Regions from separate parts of the Dinoroseobacter sp. PD6 genome, predicted to be linked through region 2. Evidence: riboswitches for the same ligand, from Rfam matches in the RefSeq annotation. Region 2 holds a riboswitch; the other holds the start of a gene.

What was found. A riboswitch is a leader RNA that binds a small molecule or an ion and turns the genes downstream of it on or off. The one in region 2 is predicted to bind cobalamin.
Region 1: it holds a riboswitch for cobalamin, as region 2 does, so the genes downstream of both, PVW48_RS12175 (DUF1636 domain-containing protein) here and PVW48_RS11100 (CbtB domain-containing protein) in region 2, are expected to answer to the same signal.

Annotation. Positions count from the first base shown of each region.
Region 1 is NZ_JARAMN010000006.1:140,628-149,648, forward strand. It holds gene PVW48_RS12150 (SDR family oxidoreductase) at 163-888, shown strand; gene PVW48_RS12155 (FGGY-family carbohydrate kinase) at 885-2,519, shown strand; gene PVW48_RS12160 (hypothetical protein) at 3,032-3,475, shown strand; gene rnk (nucleoside diphosphate kinase regulator) at 3,526-3,957, shown strand; gene PVW48_RS12170 (D-amino acid dehydrogenase) at 4,084-5,343, shown strand; cobalamin riboswitch at 5,453-5,669, shown strand; gene PVW48_RS12175 (DUF1636 domain-containing protein) at 5,792-6,199, shown strand; gene PVW48_RS12180 (ABC transporter ATP-binding protein) at 6,196-6,969, shown strand; gene PVW48_RS12185 (ABC transporter substrate-binding protein) at 6,985-7,920, shown strand; gene PVW48_RS12190 (FecCD family ABC transporter permease) at 7,917-8,963, shown strand.
Region 2 is NZ_JARAMN010000005.1:196,415-205,435, forward strand. It holds gene cobN (cobaltochelatase subunit CobN) at 1-3,097, opposite strand, end outside; gene PVW48_RS11085 (hypothetical protein) at 3,166-3,579, opposite strand; gene cobW (cobalamin biosynthesis protein CobW) at 3,971-5,050, opposite strand; gene PVW48_RS11095 (CbtA family protein) at 5,052-5,735, opposite strand; gene PVW48_RS11100 (CbtB domain-containing protein) at 5,757-5,993, opposite strand; cobalamin riboswitch at 5,977-6,198, opposite strand; gene smc (chromosome segregation protein SMC) at 6,387-9,021, shown strand, end outside.

The sequences.
Region 1 (9,021 bases), on a different contig from region 2:
ACCATGCGCAGTAGATACAAGGCCGAGCGCGGAAGAGACTGCCGATGACTCGCTGGAGCATACCGATAGTATCCAGGGCAGTCCGGCGGCAGTCATTTGGCGGGGTATGCACCTCTTCTATGGGTAAGCCAGGAAACCAGGTTTGAACGGAAAGGCGCAGATATGACGGATTTGTCTGGAAAGGTCGTGGCAATCACGGGGGGCGCCTCGGGGATCGGTTTGGCTTGCGCGCGTGCGTGCATCGACGCGGGGGCCAAGGTTGCCATCATAGATCGAAACGCAACGGCTTTGGAAGAGGTCCGCGCCGAGCTCGGCGCGCAGGCCGTTCCGATCGTGACGGACCTGATGGACAAGGCGAGCGTGGCGCAGATGTTGTCCCGAATTCTGGACAAAGCCGGACGGTTGGACGCTTTCCATGCCAACGCGGGCGCCTATGTCGGTGGCGATGTCCTCGCAGGGGATCCCGACGAATGGGATCATGTGCTGAACCTCAACATCAATGCCGCGTTCCGATCTGTGCATGCGGTCTTGCCGCACCTGGCGAAGCAGGGCTCGGGCGACGTCATCCTGACGAGTTCGGTCGCAGGCGTCATCCCCGTAGTGTGGGAGCCGATTTACACCGCCTCCAAACATGCCGTGCAAGCCTTCACCCACAGCGTCCGGCGGCAGATGTCCAAACACGGTGTGCGCGTCGGCGCGATACTGCCCGGACCGGTCGTGACGGCCTTGTTGGATGACTGGCCCAAGCCCAAGATGGAACAGGCCTTGGCCGAAGGCAGCCTCATGCAACCCAAGGAAGTTGCCGACTGCGTCGTTTTCATGCTCACGCGGCCTTCCAACGTGACGATCCGCGACCTCGTCCTTTTGCCAAACGCGGTGGACTTGTGACCTGTTTTATCGGTGTCGATGTCGGCACGGGCAGCGCCCGCGCAGGGGTTTTTGATCTCGAAGGGACCCTTCTTGCCAGCAGGAAGCACGACATCCAGATGTGGCGCGCACCTGGCAACATCGCAGAGCAATCCTCCGATGATATCTGGCAGGCGGTCTGCAGCTGCGTGCGTGGGGCAATTTCCGATGCGGGGATCTCTCCGCAAGAGGTCCGCGGCATCGGCTTCGACGCGGCCTGTTCCCTGGTTGTCCTGGACGGCGACATGCACCCGCTCAGCGTCAGCGCCTCGGGCGATGTCGCGCGCAATGTCATCGTCTGGATGGACCAGCGTGCCACCGATCAAGCCGCTCGGATAAACGCCAAGGAGCATCCCGTTTTGGAATTTGTCGGTGGTGCAATCTCGCCGGAGATGCAGACCCCGAAACTGCTTTGGCTGCGGGAGAACATGCCTGAGAGCTTCGCGGCTGCCGGGCAGTTTTTTGATCTTGTCGACTACCTGACCTGGGCCGCAACCGGGTCACTGGCGCGCTCTTGCTGTACGGTGACATGCAAATGGACCTACCTCGCGCATGAGGATAGATGGGATAACAGCTATTTCGAAGAAATCGGTTTGCGGGAGCTGGCGTCGGAGAACTTCTCCCGCATCGGGACTGAGATAGTGCCTCCTGGATCTGCGTTGGCCCAAGGCCTGAGCCATGGCGCCGCCGCTCAGATGGGCCTTTTGGCCGGGATACCTGTTGCAGCGGGATTGATCGATGCGCACGCGGGCGGGATCGGCACGGTCGGTGCCGATCCCGAGCGCGGTCCCGAGGCCACGATGGCCTACGTCTTTGGCACCTCGGCCTGCACCATGTCGACATCGCCCGAAGCGCACAGGGTGCCCGGTGTCTGGGGGCCCTATTACTCTGCCATGGTGCCAGGCATGTGGTTGTCCGAAGGGGGCCAATCCGCAGCGGGCGAAGCCATTGCGCATCTCGTGACCGTCCATCCCGCCAGCGCCGAGGCCGAGGCAGCCGCCCGGGCCGAGGGGCTGTCATTGCAAACCTATCTCCTGCGCCAAGTTGACCGCCGCGTCTCGGAAAAAAGCGAAGTTGCTTTGCTCGCCGGTGCGCGCGTGGTGGTGCCGGATTTCCTCGGCAACCGCGCCCCGTTTGCAGACCCGGGGGCCACGGGCGCGATCTCGGGCCTGACGCTGTCTGCGGATTTCGAGGACCTCCTTGCTACGTATGTCGCCGCGGTCCTCGGCGTCGGATACGGGCTGAGGCAGATCATGCAGGCGCAAGGCCAGCATGGAGTGCGACCTTCGACCATCGTGGTCAGCGGCGGTGCCGGGGAAAGCGATACGATCAAGCAGCTTCTGGCGGACTCGAGCGGTTTTCCGGTGCTGTCGACACGTTCGGCCGAACCCGTGTTGCTTGGCGCCGCGATGTTGGGAGCGGTCGCGGCCGGGGCGTATCCGACAATCCAATCGGCAATGTCCGCGATGTCGTCTGTCAAAGCACGCTTCGACCCGTCGTCTGCCGAGATCTTGGCGCTACATCAAAAACGTTTCGAGGCCTTCGAGATGCTGCAAAAGGCAGATCAAACGGTCCGACAAGCCATGGTGGCCTTGCCGAAGGGGTCGGTTTGAACAGTCTGACGCTCCTGCCGCCAGTGCCAGTACCGGTCTCGGTTGCCAAGCGCAAAACCTTGACGGCTGTCGTCTTCAGGCGCGAGTGAGGTTCCCTGCAAGCCTTTTCGGCAGAGCCTACCAGCGATCATGATGCGCTTTCGGGCAAGGGTCGCTATGAAGTGCTCTCTCGGGCTTTCGGGTGGATGATTTTCGAAGCGGATGGTGCAAACGGGCTGACTCTGGACTCGGCGCCTGTCAGAGCTTGGGCTGCCAAAATTACCGCGGTTTGTGTGGATCCTGGGCCATTGGCCAAGGACCGCGCAAACGTGCCGGTGCAAAGCAACCGAGATTGACGACAGCGATGCCAGTCCCTACGTTCGATGCATGCTGGAACACGTAGATCATTTCCGATTTCTACTGCTGAACCGCCCGCTTCCCCGGGGGGACTAGGCGCCTGCGCCTAACACACTTCCCGGGGTCTCCTCACTTGCAAAAATCGTGACAGCGGGCGTTCGCCCCGAGGAGAAATCATGTTCGATCTCGATCACCCGGAAGTAGAGCTTGAGCCTTCATCCGGCGCCTTGCAGGATAGACGGACCCGCTTGCCTGCGGCGGATTACCGGCAGTTGCAAGAGCATCTGGAAAGTTGTGTGTGCGCGATACCGCCAGCCTCGGAACTGTTGGTCTACGTGCTTGCCAACAAGGTGATGAACACACGGCCCTCGGAAAACCTGCACCAGGGCGATCTCGTGGTTGGGGGATCTCGCGTTACCTACGCGATCGATGGTGGTGACCCCCTAAGGGGGCAACTGGTCCACCGCGTGCGCAAGGGGCCAACGAGTGCTCTCATTCCGGTAGCGTCGCTCTTGGGCGCTACATTGATTGGTATGCAGGTGGGGCAGCGTGCCCCTCTGCTCTTCGAGAATGGTCGCATCGGCAGACTTGCCGTGATCGCAGTTGACCACGCGACCTGACCTCAACCCCGACTCCACATTCCACAGTTAAACAAGAAGGACATTTTCAGATGTCTACATCACTTCAAGCTACGAAAAAGCATACCAAACGTTCTCCGAAAATTGTCATCAGTGCGGATGATCTCGAGCATCTCGAGGGGCTGGCGGACGGCATGATGCGGCGTCAGCCCGCACTTGCGGACCGTTTGTTCGACGAAATCGCGCGCGCGCGTATCGTGGCATCCTCCAAGATGCCGAAAAATGTCGTGAGTATGGGGAGTAGGGTGACCTATCGCGATGAGGCGACCGGACAGGAAAAGTCCGTGACCCTCGTTTATCCCGAAGAGGCCGATATTGCCCGGCTCCGGGTGTCCGTGACGACGCCGATCGGTGTCGCCCTGCTGGGCTTGGCGGAAGGCGCCAGTTTCCACTGGGAGACAAGGGGAAACCAGCGACGGATGCTGACCATCATTCAGGTGGAACAACCCGCAGCGACCCGGTGACGCCGCGCATCGCGATTTCCCCGGTTTGACCGGCGCCCTTCCTGTAAGGTGGCGCTCATCAGCAAGAGAATTAACGCCAGGTTGGGTCTCGATCGTGACAAACCTGATCAAGGAAAGTGGCTTGTCATGAAAGTCGTTATCATGGGCGCGGGCGTCATCGGCGTCACCACCGCATATTACCTGGCCAAGCAAGGCGTAAAGGTCGTGGTCATCGATCGTCAGACCGGCCCGGGCCTGGAGACGAGTTACGCCAACGCGGGTCAGTTGAGCTACGGGATGAGCTCGCCCTGGGCGGCGCCGGGTATTCCGGTCAAGGCGGTCAAATGGATGTTCATGAAACGTCGTCCGTTGTTCATCATGCCGCTCCTGAGCCCGACCATGTGGAAATGGTGTGTGCAGATGCTGCGCAACTGCAACGCCGAAAGCTACACGATCAACAAGGGGCGCATGGTGCGTGTGTCCAGTTATTCGCGCGATGTCATGCCGGATCTGATCGCCGACACCGGTATCGAATACGACGGACGCCAGATGGGCACGCTGCAACTTTTCCGCACCGCCAAGCAGATGAAAGCGTCCAAGGCCGATCAAGCGGTCTTGGCCGAGTACGGCTCGCCCTACGAGGTGCTCGGGCGCGATGCCTGTGTCGAAGTAGAACCGGCCTTGGCGGAAGTCCGCGGAAAGTTCGTCGGCGGATTACGCCTGACGTCGGACCGCACCGGCGATTGCCGCATGTTCACGATTGCCTTGACCGACAAGTGCATCGAAATGGGCGTTGAGTTCCAGTACGGCCAAACCATCAACGCCATCGCCGTCGAGAATGGCAAGATCGCGGGTGTGGACACGGAGATCGCCGGGCGTATTTCCGGGGACTCCTATGTGTGTGCCATGGGCAGTTACGCCGTGAACGTCCTGAACCCCATCGGGATCAGGCTGCCGGTCTATCCGGTCAAGGGCTATTCCGTCACGCTCCCCGTCACGAACGACGCGTTCGCCCCGCAATCGACGATCATGGACGAGACGCACAAGGTCGCGATTACCCGCTTGGGCGATCGTATCCGCGTGGCAGGGCAAGCCGAGATCGTGGGCTATTCCAATCGCCTGGGCCCGCATGCAACCGACACGGTGCGGCATGTGATTGGCGATCTGTTTCCCAAGGGCGGCGATCTCTCTCGTGCCGAAGGTTGGACCGGTTTGCGCCCGATGACGCCCGATGGCACGCCGGTTCTCGGCCCGACGCGTTACGAAAACCTGTTCCTCAACACCGGGCATGGGACGCTGGGCTGGACCATGGCTTGTGGCTCGGGCCGGGCCGTCGCCGATGTGATCATGGGAAAACCGCCTGAAATCTCGATGGAGGGGCTGACAGCGGCGCGCTACGCGCGGTGATCAGTCAAACACGAAGAAGCTCTACGGAACGCATCCAACCTGTTGCTGGGTTTGTGTTGGCCAACTGGGTCCTGATCCGCGCCTTGTTCTTGACCGGGATTGGTATTCAGGCGATGGTCGAAATGATGGTTCCCGAAACCCGCGAGGGTGAAAGGATGAAAAGGGAACACGGTGAGGCGTAGCCATCAGGCACCAAACCCGTGACTGCCCCCGCAACTGTGAGCGGCGAGCGACCCCGTGGACACCACTGGACCGATGCGGTCCGGGAAGGTTCGGGGAAGCCGTGACCCGCGAGTCAGGAGACCTGCCATCGATGGTGCGCTTTCGGCGCCAAATAAAACTCGACCAGGCGGGGTGTCTGGGCAGGAGGTCATGATGTTCCATACGGGCGCGTTCCGCTCCGGTTTGCATGTCCGATGTCCGCTCTCGCGTATTCGCGGAGGGCGACATGGGCGCAACCGGATATCATTCCCACAGGATCACGATCTGCACGTCATGCCGGCACAAGGGCCGCGACTGCCGCCCTGGCCTTGAGCTGATCGACCGCTTGCGCGCGGCGCTCAAAGCGGCCGGAGGTCTCCTTTCGAACGATTTTGAGATTTCGGGTGTGGCCTGCATGGCCGGCTGCGATAGACCCTGCACTGTCGCTTACCACGCATCCGCCAAGGCGACGTACCTGTTCGGTGACATCGAGCCGGGGCAGGACATCGAAGATCTCGTTGCCTTCGCACGGCAGTATCGCGACCTGGACGACGGTTGGTGCTCCTCGACCACGCGGCCGGGCAAGCTGCAGCGCACGACATTGGCCCGCGTGCCGGCAGCACTGATCGTCGCCGAAGGGGGGCCGGTCCAGTGACGGCCGCCGCTCTGCTGGTCGAGGATCTGAGCTGGGCTCCGAAGCGTGGCGCGTCCGTCCTGCACCCGACCTCCTTCGCGCTGGCCCCTGGCCGTATACTCGGCGTCGTCGGAGCGAACGGCGCGGGCAAGTCCACACTGCTGCGTTTGCTCTATCGCTATCTCCGCCCTGCCGGCGGAAGAGTGCTGCTGGACGGAGTGGACATCTGGTCGATCTCGGCCCGCGAGGTGGCCCGCTCCATCGCTGTAGTATTGCAGGAGCAGCCCACCGACTTCGCGTTGACCGTGCGCGAGATCGTGGCCCTTGGCCGAACACCACATCGCAGTGGCTTGGCCTCGGCTGGGGACAGCGATGCCCGGATCGTGCGCGCCGCCCTCGCCAGGCTGGACCTTTCGGCCTTTGCCAATCGCATGTTCGGAACACTGTCAGGCGGGGAGCGTCAGCGTGTCATGGTTGCGCGCGCACTGGCGCAGGAGCCACGGCTGCTTGTTCTGGACGAACCGACCAATCACCTCGATATCCGCCATCAACTGGAAGTGCTGGACCTGATCGGCACCCTGGGTCCGACAATCGTCACCTCGCTCCATGACATCAATCTGGCCGCGACCCACACAGATGAGGTGCTGGTTCTCTCGGATGGTCAGGCTCTGGCTTACGGCCCGCCTGGCGAGGTGTTGAGCGAAGCTCTGATCGCGCGCGCCTTCGGTGTCCGCGTCTCGCGCCAGACCCTTGCGCCCAGCGGCGACCCTCACCTGACGTTCCATCTCTAATCCTAAGGATCCAACATGCGACCCCTGCTTTCCCTCGCCCTTCTCGCGTTTGCCGGCCCGGCTTTTGCGCATCCTGTCACCGTCCAGAGCTGCGATCGCGAGGTGACGTTCGACGCCCCTCCCAAGGCGGCCGTGTCCAATGATGTCAATCTGACCGAAATGATGCTCGTGCTCGGGCTGACAGAGCGAATGGTCGGCTTCACCGGCATCAATGGTTGGAACAAGCTCGACGAAGCCATGCGCGCGGGTGTTGGGGAGTTGCCGGAACTGTCCGAGAAATACCCATCCAAGGAAGTCCTCATCGGCGCGGGTGCGGATTTCTACTTCGCGGGCTGGAACTACGGCATGCGGGTCGGCGGCGAGGTGACGCCTGACACACTCGCGCCCTTTGGCATCCAGGTTTACGAGCTGACCGAAAGTTGCACCCATATCATGGACAAGCCCCCTGCGCGGATGGATGACATGTACGCCGATCTCCTGAACCTCGGGCGTATCTTCGGCGTCGCGGAACGCGCCGAGGCGCTGGTGGCGGGCTACCGCGCGGAACTCGATGCGATCCTTGCCGAAATGACACCTCTGGAGAATGCCCCCCGCGTTTTCGTTTATGACAGTGGCGAGGACATGCCCTTCACTGCCGGCCGCTACGCCATGCCGAATGCCCTGATCCAGGCCGCGGGCGGAACCAACATCATGGACGACGTCGAAAAGAGCTGGACGACCGTCGGCTGGGAGGCGGTGGTGGAACGCGACCCCGAGGTCATCGTGATCGTGAACTATGGCGACGTCACGGCGGCGCAGAAGCGCGATTTCATGATGCAAAACCCCGCTTTCGCTGACTTGTCTGCGGTCAGGAATGACCGGTTCGTCACGCTCGAATACGTCGAGGCGACGCCCGGCCCGCGCAACATCGGCGCAGTGAGAACGCTCGCCGAAGCGTTCCGCGCAGAATGACCGAGACCCGCGTTGGAGCGCCCGCACGCCGGGCCTTCGTGATGCCGTCGCTGACGGCGGCGGGGGTCGCGGTGCTGCTGCTCTCGATCTCCGTCGCGGTCAGCTTGGGCGCGGTCGCCGTGCCACTTGGCACGGTTTGGGGTATCATGGCAGATCGGATTTTGCCGGGGCTGCTGACGCCCGACTGGACAACCGGACAGGCTGCAATCGTCTGGGAGATCCGCCTTCCGCGTGCGCTTCTCGCGGCAATGGTAGGGGCGGGGCTGGCGCTGGTCGGGGCCAGCCTGCAATCGGTCACCCGCAACCCGCTGGCGGACCCGCATCTGCTCGGCATTTCGTCGGGTGCGGCATTCGGAGCGATCCTTGCGCTGTTGCACACCGGGCTGTTCCTCGGCCTGCTGACCGTTCCGCTCTTGGCCTTTGCTGGAGCTTTGGCCGCCACGCTGCTTGTCCTTGGCGTGACCAGCTTCGCGCAGGCGACGGGTGCCGACCGGCTCGTTCTGGCGGGCGTGGCCGTGTCCTTCATCGTCATGTCCTGCGCGAATATCCTGATCTTCATCGGCGACCCGCGCGCGACCCACACTGTCGTTTTCTGGATGCTTGGCGGTCTCGGCCTTGCGCAGTGGGACCAGCTGCTCTTCCCGGCTGTGATCCTTGTCGGTTGCGGGCTCTGGTTTCTCGCGAATGCCAGTCGGCTTAATGCCATGACGATTGGCGACGAGACGGCTTCGACCCTTGGCATACCCATCGCCCGCTTTCGACTGTCGGTCTTTGTCGTGGGCGCGCTGCTGACGGGGTGCATGGTCGCCTTCTCGGGCATCATCGGCTTCGTCGGACTGATGATCCCACATATAGTCCGGATGCTGGTCGGTGGCGATTACGCCCGCGTGCTGCCAGCTTCCGCGCTCGTCGGCGCGATCTTTCTTGTCTGGGCCGACATCGCGGCCCGCACCGTAATGGCGCCTGAGGACATACCCATTGGGATCGTCACCGGTCTGATCGGAGGCGCGTTTTTTGTCTGGCTGCTGCGCCGGCGGGCATGAGGGCGCGGTGGGAGATACTCTGCCACCGGACGAAGGAAGCCCTGATCAATCCCCACGC
Region 2 (9,021 bases):
AGGCCTCGGCGAGGTCCGCCTTGTCGGCCCAGAGCCGCTCATCGATCATCGCCTGCAGCCCCGCGCCATAGGCCCCGGGCTTGGAGCCATAGACCCGCGCGGTATGCCCCTCGGCCCGGGCGCGGGCGGCGGCGGGGTTGTCGGCCTCGGGTTCGTCGAGGGCCATGACGGCGCGGGCGGCACTGTCCACCAGGGCAATCTGCTGCGGGAAGGCGTCGCGGAAGAAGCCCGAAACGCGCAGGGTCACGTCGACGCGCGGACGGCCGAGGACCGAGAGGGGCAGCACCTCGAACCCGGTGACGCGCCGGTTGGCGGCGTCCCAGCGCGGCTTGACGCCCATCAGGGCCAGGCACTGGGCGATGTCGTCCCCGCCTGTGCGCATGTTCGCTGTTCCCCAGGCGGTCAGCAGCAGTGACCGGGGCCAGTCGCCCTGGTCCTGCAAATGCCGCTCGATCAGCAGGTTGGCCGATTTCCAGCCCAGCTTCCACGCGGTGGGGGTCGGAATGGCGCGGCTGTCGACGGAATAGAAATTCCGCCCCGTGGGCAACACGTCCAGACGGCCCCGCGTGGGCGCGCCGGAGGGCGCCGGGGCGACGAACTGCCCATCCAGGGCGGTGAGGAGGCCCGCCCCCTCTGCCGGGCCGCAGGCGGCGATGGTGGGCAGGACGTCCGCCGCGATCTCGGCCTGCACCGCCGCGCTCTGCGGGCCCGGGGCCGGAGCGCCCTCGACGCAGGCCGCCGCCAGAAGCTCCAGCCGTTCCACCGTGTCGCCGGTGCTGCGCCAGCTGTCCGTGGCGATCGCGGCGAGCATGTCCGGGCGCGGACCCTCCCAGGCCGCCGCCAAGTCGCAGTCCAGCGGGTCGAAGCCGAGGTCGAGGTCGCCTGCCAGCGCCCGCAGGAGCGACGCATCGCCCCCGGTCCCGTCGCCGCGCGGCAGCCGGGTCAGGGCGATGGCCAGATCGCGCGCCAGCCGTCCCTCGGGCGCCGTCCCGAAGATGTGCAGCCCGTCGCGGATCTGCGCCTCCTTCAACTCGCAGAGATAGGCGTCGAGTTTGGCCAGATCGTTGTCCTCATCGCCTGTGAAGCCTGCGTCCTTGTCGAGCCCGGTGACGGCCGTCATCGACAGGATCTCGCGCCGCAGCTCGGCGATCCGGCGCGGATCGACCCCGGCGGCCTCGTAATACTCGTCCACCAGCCCTTCGAGGTCGCGGAGGGGGCCATAGGTCTCGGCCCGGGTCAGCGGCGGGGTCAGGTGGTCGATGATCACCGCCTGCGCCCGGCGCTTGGCCTGGGTGCCTTCGCCCGGGTCGTTGACGATGAAGGGATAGACATGGGGCAGGGGGCCGAACACCGCCTCGGGAAAGCAGGTCTCCGACAGGGCCACCGATTTGCCCGGCAGCCATTCGAGATTGCCGTGCTTGCCCATGTGGACCAGCGCATGGGCGCCGTGGACATGGCGCAGCCAGATGTAGAAGGCGAGGTAGTTGTGCGGCGGTACGAGGTCCGGGGCGTGGTAGGTCTCCGTCGGGTCGATGTTGTAACCGCGGGCGGGCTGGATGCCGACCACCACGTTGCCGAAGGGGATCACCGACAGGGCGAAGGCCCCGTCGGCACAGAACGGATCGTCCTCGGGTGCGCCCCAGCGGTCCTCGATCTGGGACCGCAGCGCCAGCGGCAGGGCCGCGCAATGGGCCCGGTAGGTGTCCAGCGGCAGGCGCACGCCGCCCGTCCGCTCCGCCCTGTCCGTCAGCCAGTTGGTCGGGCCGGCGAGGATCCGGTCCATCAGGGCCGCGCCATCGGCGGGGGGGGCGTCCACCCCGTAGCCCGCGTCGCGCAGCAGCTGGAGCATCCGCGCCGTGGCCTCGGGCGTGTCGAGGCCGACCCCGTTTGCCAGCCGCCCGTCCTTGTTGGGATAGTTGGCAAGGATCAGCGCGGTGCGCCGCTCGCCCGGCGGCGTCCGTCGCAGCCGTGCCCAGTTCGCGGCGAGATCGGCGACAAAGCCGATCCGGTCGCCCTGGGCCTGGTAGGTGGCGATGGCGCATTCCGTGGCGTCGTCAAAGAACGCCTCGCCCTTGAAGCTGACCGCCCGGGTCAGCACCCGACCATCGACCTCCGGCAGGGCCACGTTCATGGCGATGTCCCGCGCCGAAAGGCCCGCGGTGCCGCCTTCCCAGGCCTCCAGGCTCGATCCGGCCAGAACGACCTGGAACACAGGCGCCCCCCGGGCGGCTGGCTGCGCCAGGGGGTTCGACGCCCCCTGGCTCAGCCGTTCCGTCCCCGGCAGTCCCACGGCAAAGCTGGTGCAGTTCAGGATCACGTCCGGTGGGGCTGCTTCGAACAGATGCTCCAGCGTCGCCGCGGAAACCGGATCCTTCAGGGACGCCACGAAAACCGGCAGCGGGTTCAGCCCCCGGGCCCGCAAGGCCTTGACCATGCGGTTGATCGGATGCAGCCCGGCCCCTTGCACCAGGGCGCGGTAGAAGATCAGCGGCACCACCGGCGCGCCTTCGGTCCATTGTGCGCGTACCGTATCCAGATTGCTCAGCCCCGCGCCGGGCCAGTAGACCCCCGCGCGCAGAAGCGGCGACGCGGCGGGCGGCGCGGGCTGCGCCGGGTCCAGCAAGTGCCGCGCATAGGCCAGGAAATGCACCGCATTCTCGGGCCCGCCTTCCACCAGGTAGGACCAGAGCGCGTCGTATTCCGCGCCGCGCAGGGTCGAGAGAGCGCGCAGCTCCGGATCGGGCTTGTCGTCGCCAGGCAGAAGAACTACATGCCCGCCCGCCGCCGCGACCCGCGTGGCGTATTGCTCGGCCCCGTAGCGCCAGTAGCCCAGCCCGCCGAGAACGCGGGCGACCACCAACCGGGCCTTCGAGGCGCAATCGTCGATATGCAGGTCGACGGACATCGGGTGGCGCAGATGCATCATGTTGGCCAGCCGCATCCGGGGCGGGGCGTCCATTTCGGCCCGCGCTGCGCTCAGCCCGGCCAGTTCCGTATCCGCGGCGGAGATGACGACTAGATCCGCGGGCGTCTGCCCGAGATCAACGGGCTCCTGCCCGTCGTCGATACTGCCGGGCGTTGCCGCCAGAAGATGCATGATCCGCCCCGTTCAACCCTGTCGCGCGGGTCTAGCAAGCCGGACCGGCCCCGGCAACACCAGGACCGTCACGACCCCTTGGTCCGGGTCCGAAGGTCTGGCGGTTCCGGCTGGCTCGGTTCGGATTGCCGTCGCTCGGGTGAGGTGGCCGCCCGGCGCAGGGGGCGCTCATAGAGGGTCATGTCCTCTTCCTCGGTCTTGGGGTCGACGGGGAAGTACCCGTTGCGGCGCAAAGCTTGGCCCTGGACCGGGTACATCCGTTCGACCCAGGCCCGCAGAACGGGCAGGCGCAGGCTGCGCGCCTGGGTTTCGACCTGCTCGATCAGGATGTCGGGCAGACTGGTCCGGGCCCGGTCCGACAGGAAGCGGAAGGCGCTGACCAGCCCGAAGCTGCCCATGTTGCGCAGCGCAATACAGCCTTGTGGCGCGTCCCGCAGGACCGCGAGATAGAAGAAAGCATTCGGTCCCGTCAGGTCCGTCAAGTCCGGTCGTGTCCGTGCCTTGGGCGGGACAAGCAGTTCCTGGGCGTTGGGATCGAAAGGTGAGCTCCGGAATATCCGGATTTCGCTAGGCATCATGTGTCTCCGAACCTGCGGGCAGGTTCAAACCCCTCAGACCAAAGTATGACACGCGCGCCGCCTAAAGACGAGGCTCAAATACAGGTTTTCTGCGCGTGAGGGGCGGTATCTGCGCGGTATTGAGGGCAAAACTTGTCCGAGATTAAGATTTCAGCTGGGCACCGAAAACACCGGCTCTCCGGGATGGCGTCAGGCGCGCCGGAAAGGGGTTTTGGGCGAATCCCCCTGATCGGTTTGCGCGGCCGCCTTCACGAAGCGCCCGCGCGATGATCCGGCCTGAGCGATCACCGAAGGCTTACGCAGCCAGCGCTGCCGCGATCGCCACGCTGTCCAGCCCGGCCTGTCCGATGACCACCAGGCGTGTCTCGCGCGTCTCGTCCGCGCCGAGGGGGCGGTCGAAATAGGTCTCGATCCGCGGCCCGACCGCTTGCAGGGTCAGGCGCATGGGTTTGCCTGTCACGGCCGCGAACCCCTTCAACCGCAGGATGTCGTGATCGGCGATCACGCGCGCGACATGGGCCGCGAAGGCGTCCGGCTCGGTGATTTCCGGCAGGGTGACGACGAAGGACGTGAAGGCGTCGTGGTCGTGGTCATGGTGGGGGTGGTCGTCATGGGGATCGTCGTCGTGATCGTCGTGATCATGGTGGTGGTGATGGTGGACCTCGCTGCGGGCCTCCAGATCGTGCTCCGCCCCGATGCCCTGTCCCAGCAACACATCCACCGGCAGCGCGCCATGGGTGGCGCGGACCACCTGAACCCCGCCGCGGGCCTCGGATTTCAGCCGCTCGGTCAGCGCCTCGGCCTCGGCCGGGGTCAGCAGGTCGGTCTTGTTGACCACCAGCATGTCGGCGCAGGCGACCTGGTCCTCGAACAGCTCCGACAGGGGTGTCTCGTGGTCGAGGTTCTCGTCCAGCTTGCGCTGGGCATCCACGGCGGCCACGGAATGGGCAAAGCGGCCCTCGGTCACGGCCTTGCCATCGACCACGGTGACGACCCCGTCCACGGTCACCTTGGTCGAGATCCCGGGCCAGTTGAAGGCCCGCACCAAAGGCTGCGGCAGGGCGAGACCGGAGGTTTCGATCACGATATGATCGGGCGGGGTCTCGCGGGCGAGCAGCTTTTCCATGGTGGGGATGAAGTCATCGGCCACGGTGCAGCAGATGCAGCCATTGCTGAGTTCCATGATGTCATCCTCGCTGCAGGTTTCGTCCCCGCAGCCCTTGAGGATGTCGCCATCGACCCCGAGATCGCCGAACTCGTTGATGATCAGGGCGATCCGCTTGCCGTTCGCATTGGCGAGCATGTGGCGGATCAGGGTGGTCTTGCCGGCGCCGAGAAAGCCGGTGACGACCGTGGCGGGGATCTTTGCGGGCATCTCAAGCCTCCTGTCGGGAGTAGAAATAGGCGGCGAAGAAGCCGAGGGCGGCCCAGCCGGCGGCGGAATAGCCCAGCGACATGGCCGCAAAGCTTGCCGCAAGTTCGGCCGGGGTGACGCCGAAATAGGTGTCGAGCACCGGAGCGCCGATGATCTGCGGCACAAGCAGGAGCGGGATCGCCAGCCAGGGCCAGAGACCGCGCCCGAAGGCCAGAAGCCACATCGCCAGACCCGCGCTGAGCAGGGTCGCCAGCCACCAGGCCTGGCGCGGCCCGATCTCGGCGCCGACGGAGCCGGGCAGGACCGGGGGTTGACCCATGGCCGGGGCAAGCTGGATCGCGACGAAGCCCGCAAGACCCCAGATCAGGCCCTGGCGCGGGGTGATCTTGGTCAGCTTCTTCGTTTCGGCCAACGCCATCAGCGCCACCAGCAGCAGCCCGAAGCCGGTGTAGGTCACGATGTTGAACGCCACGGTCAGGCCATAGCGCATCGGCTCGGCCGCCAGGTCGACCTCGGCCCCGCCGCGCGGCGACTGGGGCGTGCCGTCGACGGCGAAATGGACCTTCTCTCCGGCCTCGTAGAGCTCGCCCTCCAGAAGAGACGAGGTCACGAACGAAAATTGCAGGAGGGCGGCAATCAACCCCGCTGCAAGCCCAGCGAACACAGCGCTGGTCAGCAATTTCATGGACATGTTGTCAGGCGCTGCTCAGTGGCAGGGAAAGGCCATGGCGTGGCGCTGGTCGTGGGCCGCGTCATGCAGGATCGTGGCTTGCGCATAGCCCGACAGGAACAGCAGCAGCAGGCCCGCGGCCATCGCGGCAACGATGCCGGTGGTCGAGGTTGCGGGGCGCGCGATTGCGGCGGTCTGGGTCGTGGTTTGGGTCGTCATGTCGTCTCTCTCCATGCCCGTCACACCCGACGGGCGGCTAAGGGTGTCGCGCATGGCTGGTCTCCTGGCTCGCGGGTCATCGGGTTGGATCGGCCTTCCCGGGGCGAGTCCCAGTGGCATGTCGATCTCCCTCTCCGCATACAGTCGCGGGGGCGGCTGAGGCTTTGGTCCTCCGGTTTGGATCGGACCGTTCCACATTCCCATTTGATCCCCCGGGCGCTTGGCGCGGGCACGGGGAACCATGCGCCACTGTTGTGCGCCCGTGACACCGGAGGCGTCAAGTCTTCATTGGTCGCAGGTGCAGCATTTGAAGCCTGCCTCATCTAGCAGCACCCGCAATATATGGCGGAGTTTGAGTTATCCACGACGATATGCAGTGGTGGGATTGACTCGGCGCCCGCCTGTCGTGACCCTTGGAGGTCGAAGAATCATGCCCGGAGACCCCCGATGCGGTTCACCCGTCTGCGCCTCAATGGCTTCAAGAGCTTCGTCGACCCGACCGATCTGATCATCGGGGACGGGCTGACCGGCGTGGTCGGACCGAACGGTTGCGGCAAATCCAACCTGCTGGAAGCCTTGCGCTGGGTGATGGGGGAAAATCGCCCCACGGCCATGCGCGGCGGCGGCATGGAGGACGTGATCTTCGCCGGGGCCGCGAGCCGCCCGGCGCGCAACTTCGCCGAGGTCGCGCTGGTCCTCGACAACTCGGACCGGCGCGCGCCTGCAGGGTTCAACGATACCGACCAGTTGGAGATCATCCGCCGGATCACCCGGGATGTGGGCTCGGCCTACAAGACCAACGGCAAGGATGTGCGCGCGCGGGATGTGCAGATGCTGTTTGCCGATGCCTCGACGGGCGCGCATTCGCCCGCGCTGGTGCGGCAGGGGCAGATCTCCGAGTTGATCAACGCCAAACCCAAGGCCCGTCGGCGCATCCTCGAAGAGGCGGCGGGCATTTCCGGCCTTTATCAGCGGCGGCACGAGGCAGAGCTGAAGCTGCGCGGGGCCGAGACCAATCTCGACCGGGTCGACGATGTGCTGGAGGCGCTGGCGGCACAGCTTGCAACCCTGGCGCGGCAGGCCAAGCAGGCGGCGCGGTATCGCGAGATCGGGGCGCAGCTGCGCCGGGCGGAGGGGCTCTTGCTCTATCGGCGCTGGCGGGAGGCGGATGAGACGCGGCTCGTGGCCGTGGGCGAGCTGACCGCGCGCACGACCGAGGCCGCCGCGGCCGAGACCGCGGCACGGCAGGCCGCGAAGGCCCGTGTGGCCGCGGACGAAGCCCTGCCGCCCCTGCGCGAGGAAGAAGCGATTGCCGGCGCAGTGGTTCAGCGGCTCCATGTCCAGCGGGACACTCTGGCCGATCAGGAAACCCGCGCGCGGGAGGCGATCGAGACCCTGACCGGGCGGATCGCGACGCTTGAGACCGATATCGCCCGGGAGGAGGAGTTGAACCGGGACGCGGGCGAGACCATCGCCAAGCTGGACTGGGAGCAGGCGCAGATCGCCAAGGCGTCGGTCGGACATGACGAGAAGCTCGCGGCGGCGGCAGAGGCCGCGCAGGCGGCGAGCGAGGTTCTGACCGACCGGGAGACGACCCAGTCGGAGATGACCGAGGATGTCGCCCGGCTTGCCGCGCGGCACCAGTCGACCCAGCGGCTGCTGCAGGAGGCGCGCCGGGCCGAGACCCGCGCGCAGGAGCAGATGGGCCGCGCCGAGGCGGCCCTGTCCGAGGCGCAGGCGGGTCTGGGCGATGCGGAGGCGCGGTTTGTCGCTGCGGAACGCGATCAGCAGGCCGCCCAGGGCGAAACCGAAGCCGCCGAGGCGGCGCTGGCCGCGGCAGAGGCGGAGCGCGCCGAGCTGCAGGGGGCGGAGGCGGAGGCCCGCGCTGCCCGCTCCGAAGCCGAGGGCGAGGCGACCGCGCTCCGGGCCGAGGTCGGCGCGCTGGAGAAGCTCGTGGACCGGGCGCGGGCCGAGGGGGGCCAGGTGCTCGATGCCGTGACGGCGGCACCCGGGTACGAGGCGGCGCTGGGCGCGGCCCTGGCCGATGACCTGAAGGCGCCGGAGGTCGAGGGCGACCGCTCCGGCTGGCACTTGCTGCCGGGCTATGACGCGGCCCAGACGCTGCCCGATGGTGCGGCGCCCTTGTCGGCCCATGTAGAGGTGCCCGCTGTGCTGGCGCGGCGGATGGCGCAGGTCGGTCTGGTGGACCGGGCCGATGGCGCGCGACTGCAACCGGCGTTGAAGCCGGGGCAGCGTCTGGTGTCCCGCGAGGGCGATCTGTGGCGCTGGGACGGGCTGGCGGCGCGGGCGGAGGATGCGCCCTCCGCCGCCGCGGCGCGGTTGCAGCAGATCAACCGGCTGGCAGCGCTGAAGGCCGATCTCGAGGCGGCGGAGGCCAAGGCGGCCACTGCGCGCGCAACCCATGAGGGCCTGCAGGCGGCCATGCGCGCAGCGACGGAAGCAGACCGGGCCGCGCGAGAAGCCCGCAAGGGCGCGGAGCGCGCGTTGGGCGAGGCGAGCCGGGCGCTCAGCCGTGCCGAAGCCGACCGCAATATCATGGCAGGCAAGCTCGAAACCCTCGGTAGTGCGGTCAGCCGGTATCGCGACGAGGTGCTGGAGGCCCGCAAGGCCGTGGCCGAGGCGCAGGCGGCCCAGGCCGATCTGGGCGGTCTGGAGGCCGCGCGGGCGCAGGTGGAAGCGGTGCGTGTTACCGTCGATGCCGCGCGGATGACCATGCTGGCCAAGCGGTCCGCCCATGACGAGCTGCGCCGCGAAGGCGAGGCCCGCACCCGCCGCAGCCAGGAGATCACGACCCAGATCAGCGGCTGGCGGCACCGGCTGGAGACCGCTGAGGCCCACAAGGCGGAGCTGGAAGGACGCCTGGAGGCCAGCCGTGCGGAGCTGAAATCCGCCACCGCCGCCCCGGAGGAGATCGCCGCCAAGCGCGACGCACTCGCCCATGAGATCGCCCGCGCCGAGGCCCGCAAGGCCGCGGCCGCCGATGCCCTGAGCACTGCCGAGGGGGCCGCGCGCAGCGCCGAGCAGGCGGAGCGGGACGCGGAGCGCGCCGCTTCCGAGGCGC